DNA from 2 places in the Bacillus sp. URHA0034 genome. Region 1 is predicted to be linked to the other one. Evidence: riboswitches for the same ligand, from Rfam matches in the RefSeq annotation. Region 1 holds a riboswitch; the other holds the start of a gene.
What was found. A riboswitch is a leader RNA that binds a small molecule or an ion and turns the genes downstream of it on or off. The one in region 1 is predicted to bind cobalamin.

Region 1 (4,277 bases):
TGTAGCAAGAAGTATTGCGGTGTATGCTAGTTTATTTTTTTCGAAGAACTTTCCTTATGCATGGAAGCATGTGATCAATTGGGGAGGTTTAAAAGGTTCTCTTTCCATCGCCTTAGCTTTAAGTCTTCCTCGTAATTTTGAAGGTAGGGAAGACCTGTTAATTATTGCCTTTAGTGTTGTTCTCTTCTCTTTAATTTTTCAAGGTCTTTCTATAACACCGTTTTTATCCATCTTGGGCGTCAATAAAGAAGAGGACTAGAACAGGGTCTGCGATGCAGACCTGTTATTAAAGTCTTCAATGTTATTTAATGTAATTGATTTGAAACTTCTTTAGAATTTTCACCTGTTATTACTTCATTAAAAATGTTATCCTTGTTATTCGAATTAGCTATATTAATTTGTGAGAAATTAGCTTTCAAAATCCGTTCTAAATCTCCCATTGTGACGGGTCTGGCATGCGGCATCAGACTATAACCTAATTCTCCATTATTTTCGATTGTTCCAACCTGAACATCTTCTATACGATTAATTCCTGCCATTCTTAAACGTTTTTCCAAGTCATCTACAGTAATTCTTAATGTTTTTAAGTTGTCTATTAATAGTTTCCTTTCAGAAATTACAGGAACTGATTCGCCTTTCAAAACCTTTTCTGTCCCGTTCCAGCGCAGAGCAATCCATTCAGTAACTACCAGAAATCCAACAAAAGTAGCAGCGGCTATTATGGAGTTGCCAATTCCCTTTCCAGCCACTTCTCCACCAAGTACAGTTCCCAATGAAATAATGATTGCCAATTGTGGGACCGTCATTTGTGAAATGGATTTTCTTCCTCCTAATCGTAGGATAAACGTTCCTACAGATGCAAATAGTATAGCTTCCCAAAAATATGTCCACATTTTTAATCCTCCATTTTTAAATTAATCTTATTGTGTTTAAATTAAAAATAAAGAAGGAGATGGGTGTACCTGAAGATGTGGGGATGGGGCGGATCGGTTTAGCTCAGGCAGGTACACGACAAAGGACGAAATCGATAAAGTCATTTATGGCTTAAATAAATAATGTAAGGTGAAAGGACTAACGAAAGATTGTTAGTCCTTTCACCTTAATAATCTTGTTCCGAAACCATGGATTCAATAAACTCGTGTAGTTTGTCCTCTTGATAATCATTCAGTTCTCTCATCGGAATAACGGTTAGTTGAGTAGGATCACTTCCACGTACTTCGGCAACTAGCATTTCATCTAAGTATACATTAAAGGCTGGTTCATTTTCGTGCGAACTCGTTATTGATTCTTTATGGAAATTTGGTTTGTTTTCTTCCATGATTACCCCACCTACTCATTAATTTCTACTCCATTACTATTTCCAATTTTTAAAGAAACAATTATTTTTTCAGTTGTATGAAATAATAAAATAGGGAGGTGATAGATGTGGATAAACAAAATAACTTTCCATCAGCCATGAATGATATGGGTGAACCTGCTGAAATGAGTCCCGCGAATGATTCACAATCAAGGGCACCAATGGTTGAAGTCAATCAACCAACAGAACCACAAGACCCGCTAGAAATTAGAAATCGTGCTTCCGTCACTGTACTCTAACAAATAAACAGGTAAAACAATTGTTTTACCTGTTAGATTTACACCATATCTTTCTTATGTTTTCGTAAAACAGTTATAAAACCATCCAAAATATCATGACTGACCGAAAAACCTTTTCGTTTGTAGAATTCCAAAGCATTTGTATTGCCATTTGAGACAAATATAAAATAATCTTCGACATCCGCAAATTGTTTTAACCAATCCATTGACATATTAAAAAGTGTAGAACCAATCCCAAATTGTCTGTATTCCTCTTTTATGTAAAAATTGGATAAACATCCTACATTACTTTTACTAACAGAAGCTAGATCGAAAAAAGTGGCAAAGTCATTAGAATAGGCTTCTTTAGCAGAAATGTTGGAGTAGACATAACCAACTGGTTTATCTCCGTCTTTTGCTACTACCGTATAATTGTGTAGGGCACTTTTGATGGACGGAATCATCCTTGTTTCAAAATTCATGCTGTCAAACAATTCAGGTTTGATCTTCGCCTTTGATTTTTGGAATACCATAAGTTCATAACATAATTCTCTACAGCAATCAATATTTTCATCCGAGATTACTTCATATGTTAATTCCATCTTTTTACTCCTAGTAGAATTTGTTATAGGACCATTATAACAAAATATTAAAGCAGGTTAGTAAATTATATTTTGACAGTCTTCGTTATCCATGCTAACATGGCTATTAAATTCAAAATGTTTGTAAAAATTACATAATAAAATGCATCAGGTGCTGTGTGATCCTTACACAGCTTAAAAGGGAAGACCGGTGAAAATCCGGCGCGGTCCCGCCACTGTAATGGTGAGCGACTTATCAAAAAACCACTGTTTCAATTGAAATGGGAAGGGATAAGGAGCGATGAACCTAAGTCAGGAGACCTGCCTGTTGTATGCGCTTGGACTCTACGGGTGTATAGGGGGGAGTGAGAAATACGTGTTGAGAAATCCTGATGGTCTCAATTCTAGTTGACTGTGCGTATCAATCTCTCTTTTCTTGAAGAAAAGGGAGATTTTTTATTGGGACAAAAAAGAAAAATATAAGGGGATGTAAAACAAGATGAAAAGTTCGAATTTAGGTTACCCAAGAATTGGAGAAAAACGCGAGTGGAAAAAGGTCCTTGAACAGTTTTGGGGAGGGAAAATTGAAAAAGAGCTATTTTTAACACAAATGGGAGAGATTCGCCTGCACCATCTTCAAAAGCAAAAGGACCGGGGCATTGATCTGATTCCAGTCGGTGACTTTAGCGTATATGACCATGTCCTTGATACAGCTGTAATGTTCGGTCTGGTACCTAACCGGTTTAACTATAGTGGTGGAAAAGTGTCGCTAGAAACTTATTTTGAAATTGCGCGAGGAAGAAAAGATGCGGTGGCCGCTGAAATGACAAAATGGTTTAATACGAACTACCACTATATTGTTCCTGAGCTGGACGGAGCTGTACCAACTCTTGTTGATAACCGTCCACTTCAATTTTATAAAGAGGCAAAACAAAAACTGGGGATTGAAGGAAAACCAGTTATTTTAGGGCCGGTTACCTTTGTCAAACTCTCAAAAGGGTATAGTGATTTTAAAACAGTGGTACAACAGTTTGTGCCGCTATATGCTGAAATACTTAGTGAGCTCGAGGCAGAAGGTGTGGAATGGGTACAAATCGATGAGCCTATGTTAGCTACATCCCTTTGTAAAGAAGAGGTAGAGATATTTTCTGAAGTCTACCACCAATTGCATGATGCAGCACCAAACGTAAAGCTTCTGTTGCAAACGTACTTTGAAAGCATCGATTCTTACGAAGAGATTATTTCTCTTCCTGTTCAGGGAATTGGATTGGATTTTGTCCATGATGGCTGCCAGAATCTTGCCTCTTTGAAAAAGTGGGGATTCCCGAAAGATAAAGTGTTAGCGGCTGGTGTTATCGATGGCAGGAATATCTGGCGCGCCAATCTTGATGAGAAAACATCGTTACTTTCAGAAATTGCTCAGTTTGTTTCGAAGGACCGTCTGATCGTCCAGCCCTCATCAAGCTTATTACATGTGCCTGTAACAGTGAAAAGTGAAGAAGCACTGGAAGGGGTACTTAAAAATGCGTTATCCTTTGCGGATGAAAAATTAGACGAGGTTGTTGTTCTAACAAAAGGACTTCGTCATGGTAAAGACTCTATTCAAGAAGTGATAGAAGCTAGTACAAAAGCGGTTAAAGAATTGAATGAATCATCCTTCCGAAACAATCAACAAGTACAAAAGGACATGGAAAACTTGGCTTCATTTAGGGCTGAACGTGAAGTGCCATTTAAGATTCGACAAGCCATTCAGGAAGGCACATTCCAGTTACCACTATTGCCCACCACCACAATTGGGAGCTTCCCGCAAACTCAGGAGGTTCGAAAGCAGCGCCAACTATGGCGTAAACGCGAGTTAACAGATGTGGAATATGAGAAATATATCAATGCAGAAATTAAAAGATGGATTGAAATACAAGAAGAACTTGGCTTAGATGTCTTTGTCCATGGAGAATTTGAGCGGACAGATATGGTTGAATATTTTGGTGAAAAATTAGCTGGGTTTCAATTCACTAAATTCGGTTGGGTACAGTCCTACGGCTCCCGCTGTGTAAAACCTCCGCTCATTTATGGAGATGTTTCCTTCCAGTTCCCAATGACCGTCAAGGAAACAATTTTTGC
Region 2 (4,277 bases), 4.8 Mb from region 1:
CTTCGAAAATTAGCTGATCAATTGAATCTAAAAATGATTACGATTGAAGCATTGATAGAGTATCGAACCAAAAAAGAAAGTCAGTCAAAAACAAAGTCTGAAAAATAAAAAATAATCTTGGAGGAATCAACATGACAAATATATTTGAAGGTAATTTAGTAGGGACGGGTTTAAAAGTTGGGATTGTGGTCGGGAGATTTAATGAGTTTATAACTGGTAAATTATTAGATGGTGCACAGGATGCGTTAAAACGTCATGGTGTCAGCGAATCTGACGTAGATATCGCTTGGGTTCCGGGTGCATTTGAACTACCGTTGATTGCTCAAAAGATGGCATTTAGTAAAAAGTATGATGCGGTTATCACCCTTGGAACGGTCATCCGCGGTGCAACACCACATTTTGATTATGTTTGTAACGAAGCGGCTAAGGGAATTAATGCAACGGCATTAGCAAGTGGTATTCCTGTTATTTTTGGAGTTCTAACAACCGATTCAATCGAGCAGGCAATTGAACGTGCCGGAACAAAGGCTGGAAATAAGGGTTGGGATTCGGCTGTATCAGCAATTGAAATGGCGAATTTATGCAGAAATATTGAACAGTAATGGATGGGCAGTGAAGGATAAGAACAGGCAGCTTACGGCCTGTTCTTATTTTAAAATATTAATGATTTTAAGATAGGTATATACAAACGAATCGATTTGTCGATATAATAGTCCTATCATAAAAAAATAGCACGGTAAAATAGGTGCTTGAGTCTTTACTAGACTCTAAGCTTAATAGGGAAGTTGGTTTAAAACCAACGCGGTCCCGCCACTGTAAATGGGAGCAGCCTGCAGATGTCACTGTCGAAAGATGGGAAGACGCAGGAAGCGATGATCATAAGCCAGGAAACCTGCCTGTTTTCGACACCAACAGCCTACGCGGATAGGAGAGTGTTAAGAATAGAAACATACGTATGGTTTCTAGCTTAACGTACATAACACTCCTCCTTCTATAGGGGGATTTTTTTATGTCTATATTTAAGTGAAGGGGATGCAAGTAGAATGTTAACAAGAAAAAATCTATGGGTGTCATTGCTGTTAGTCTTGATGGTACTGACAAGCGGCTTCCAAACATCAGCTTTAGCGGCGGAGGGAAACCAAGGCAGTGTAACTGTATTAGGGCTGGACTCGACAGCAATAGCTCCTGAAAAGGCACTCCAATATAGGGAGAAAGAAACAGCTGCCGAGGCGCTGATTGATACGGTTGGTAAAGAAAACCTCGAATATACGAATAGCAGTTACGGCCCGATGCTAACCGGTATTAATGGAGTGAAAGCAGGAGAAAACCAATTTTGGGCTTTTTTTATCAATGGAATCTCTGCCCAGGTCGGACCGGATTCATATGTGGTTCAAAATGGTGACAAATTAACATTCCGGCTAACCGATTATACAAAACCAGCAAAATCGACGGTTTCTCTGAAAGTTGTCGATGATAAAAAGAAAACAGTAGCGGACTTTCCATCGTTAGAAGTGATTGGCAGTCCTAATGCATTTCAGCTATTACAAGTAGCTTTAGGAAATGACCAGGTTGGGTTTGAGGATACACAATATGGAAAGATGATTACTACATTAAAAGGTATTAAAGCGGAAGGATCTAACTTCTGGGGATTCTATGTGGATGGAAATATGGCTTCTGTTGGGGCAGAAAGTTACCAGCTTCAAAATGGAAACCAAATCAGTTTTCAACTTGAATCCTATACACCTGCTCCAGGAAATGGAGACAATGAAGAAAAAACACCAACAACACCGACAACACCGACAACACCGACAACACCGACAACACCGACAACACCGACAACACCGACAACACCATCAATACCATCAACACCGGCCACTGGGACAATCTCAGCAGATATTCTTCAAACAGCAGTAAATTCTACGAGTGCCTATGTGCTGAAAAACGAAGTGGGCGAATGGCAAGTCATTGCCTTAAAGCAAGCGGGAAAAGCAATTCCCAAGGACTATCTTGCAGGAGTAAAGGCAATAGTGAAAGAGAAACAAGGAAAGTTTTCAAGAATTACCGATACCGAACGATATGCTCTAGGGATTATAGCTGCAGGCGGTAATCCGACAAATGTAGAAGGGTATAATCTAATCGAAGCAATCTATAATGGAAATGTGACAAAACAAGGCTTAAATGGGGTTGCCTATGCACTAGTGGCCTTAGACAGCGCAGATTTCACTATACCGAATTCGGCCCAATGGACAAAAGAAAAACTGATCAGTTATTTGACGGATAGACAAAACAGTGATGGCGGCTGGGCGTGGGACGAAAGTTCAACAAGTGATATTGATACGACAGCAATGATTTTAACTGCCCTGGCACCGTTTAAGGATCAGGCTGGTGTAAAGGAAAAGGTTGAGGCAGCCGTCCAGTTTCTATCAACACAGTATCAAGCATCCAAAATTGATAATAGCTCAACAGCAGCCCAAGTGATTATCGCATTATCTGCGCTTGGAATCGATGCCAATAGCGGTGATTTTTCGAAAGACAATAACGGACTTGTAAAGTATTTGCTATCATTCCAAAATAAAGATGGCGGTTTTGACTGGCAGGGCGGGGATGCGAGTGACCCGTTTACAACCTCACAAGCGATTCAAGGATTAGTTGCCTATAAACTGTTTACAGATGGAAAAGGTTCCTTATACCATTTGACACTATCTGAGAATAATCCAGCTGTCGAGACACCGGCTGTTGGTACTCCGAAAACGGAACAACCTGCTCCAACTGCTGAAGTTGTGAAAACTACCAGTCAGACAGGACACGCACTTCCAAATACAGCGACGAATATGTATAACCTTTTAGCGTTGGGACTTTTATTCATCATTGCGGGTAGTGTTTTTTATATCAGACAAAGAAAACAAAACGTATGAAAATAAGGAATCCCCTCTTGGAATCACAAGAGGGGATTGATTGGAGGTACACATGAAAAGAAGATTTAACTTTGCTGTTCTTTTAGCCATTTTAGTAGTCATCTTTAGTTTAACAGGATGCGGTTCAAGTAACGCCAGTAACCAGGATACGAAGAAAGAAACAAAAACGGTTGAAGTAACCGCAAAAGCAGACAATAAAGCTGAGCAAGAGTCAAAGCAACAGATTACTGTTGAAGAAACGAAACCGGCAGCTGCTCCGGCAGTAACAGAGGAAAAACAGCAGCCAGCTTCCAAACCGGCAGCTCCGAAAATGGAAAGCGGACCAAGTCCACAGCCGGTTCAAAAAAGTTCAGCTGCAGAAAAGCCGTCTACTCCAGCAACAACAAGTAAAAATACTGTAACATCTACAGCAAAACCGGCAGGAACTACAACAAGCAGTACGACTAATCCAGCAGCAAAGACAACAACAAACACAACAACAAACACCAAAACAACAACACAGACAACTCCAGTTGTGAAGCCGGCAGTTCCAGCACCAAAGCCGGTGGCTACGGTTACGTTATCAATTGTTGGGCCAAAAGACAAAGGGACCATTCTTGCTCCTAGTAAGGTGAAAATAAATGATGGTGATACAATTTTTGATGTTGTAAAACGAACAAATATTGATATAGATTCAAGCGGCAGCGGAGCAACAGCTTATATAGAAGGTATTGATAATATTTATGAGTTTGATTATGGAGCAAAAAGCGGCTGGGTGTTTAAGCACAATGGTGTGAGTATCACCAAGAGCATCGGAGTTATAAAGGTAAAAGCTGGTGATCGGATTGAATGCTACTATACCGAATAATATTTTTAGGAGGAACAAGCGATGAGACTACGGTTTGATCGCTTTCATCCGTTTGTTACTTTTCTTTTTTATGCGGGAGCGGTATCCTTGCTAATATTAATGCTGCACCCCCTTTTTTTAGTGACCTCGATTGCAGTTGTTTTTTTGATTAATCTACTCCATGATCGCTTGAAACGGATTACGGCGCTGGTCGTTCTTCATTATCACGACCTTCCTGCTGATGGTGATGATGAATCCGCTGTTCAACGAGAGGGGACGGCATCTGTTAATGGAAATCAACCAACACCGTGTCACGGTTGAAGCGGTCGTTTATGGTGGAATGAATGCCCTCTCGATTATTGGGATTATCGCGTTATTCGTGTCTTATAATGTCATCATGACACCAAACAAACTATTATTTTTATTTGCCAAGATTTTACCGCAATTTGCTGTCCTCCTCATGTTAACCCTAAGATTTATTCCGTTAATGAGAAGAAGGCTGGAAGAGATAGCGATGGTCCAAAGAAGTAAAGGTC

Region 2: it holds a riboswitch for cobalamin, as region 1 does, so the genes downstream of both, ACZ9EE_RS04420 (DUF4430 domain-containing protein) here and metE (5-methyltetrahydropteroyltriglutamate--homocysteine S-methyltransferase) in region 1, are expected to answer to the same signal.

What each region holds. Positions count from the first base shown of each region.
Region 1 is NZ_JBWCDK010000002.1:5,212,621-5,216,897, forward strand. Features, by position in the region: partial or broken gene ACZ9EE_RS27390 (cation:proton antiporter) at 1-256, shown strand, start outside; gene ACZ9EE_RS27395 (DUF421 domain-containing protein) at 306-893, opposite strand; gene ACZ9EE_RS27400 (hypothetical protein) at 1,100-1,318, opposite strand; gene ACZ9EE_RS27405 (hypothetical protein) at 1,426-1,596, shown strand; gene ACZ9EE_RS27410 (GNAT family N-acetyltransferase) at 1,635-2,177, opposite strand; cobalamin riboswitch at 2,310-2,499, shown strand; gene metE (5-methyltetrahydropteroyltriglutamate--homocysteine S-methyltransferase) at 2,656-4,277, shown strand, end outside.
Region 2 is NZ_JBWCDK010000002.1:421,155-425,431, reverse strand. Features, by position in the region: partial or broken gene ribB (3,4-dihydroxy-2-butanone-4-phosphate synthase) at 1-90, shown strand, start outside; gene ribH (6,7-dimethyl-8-ribityllumazine synthase) at 132-602, shown strand; cobalamin riboswitch at 727-914, shown strand; gene ACZ9EE_RS04420 (DUF4430 domain-containing protein) at 1,044-2,915, shown strand; gene ACZ9EE_RS04415 (DUF4430 domain-containing protein) at 2,968-3,762, shown strand; gene ACZ9EE_RS04410 (hypothetical protein) at 3,784-4,062, shown strand; gene ACZ9EE_RS04405 (energy-coupling factor transporter transmembrane component T) at 3,983-4,277, shown strand, end outside.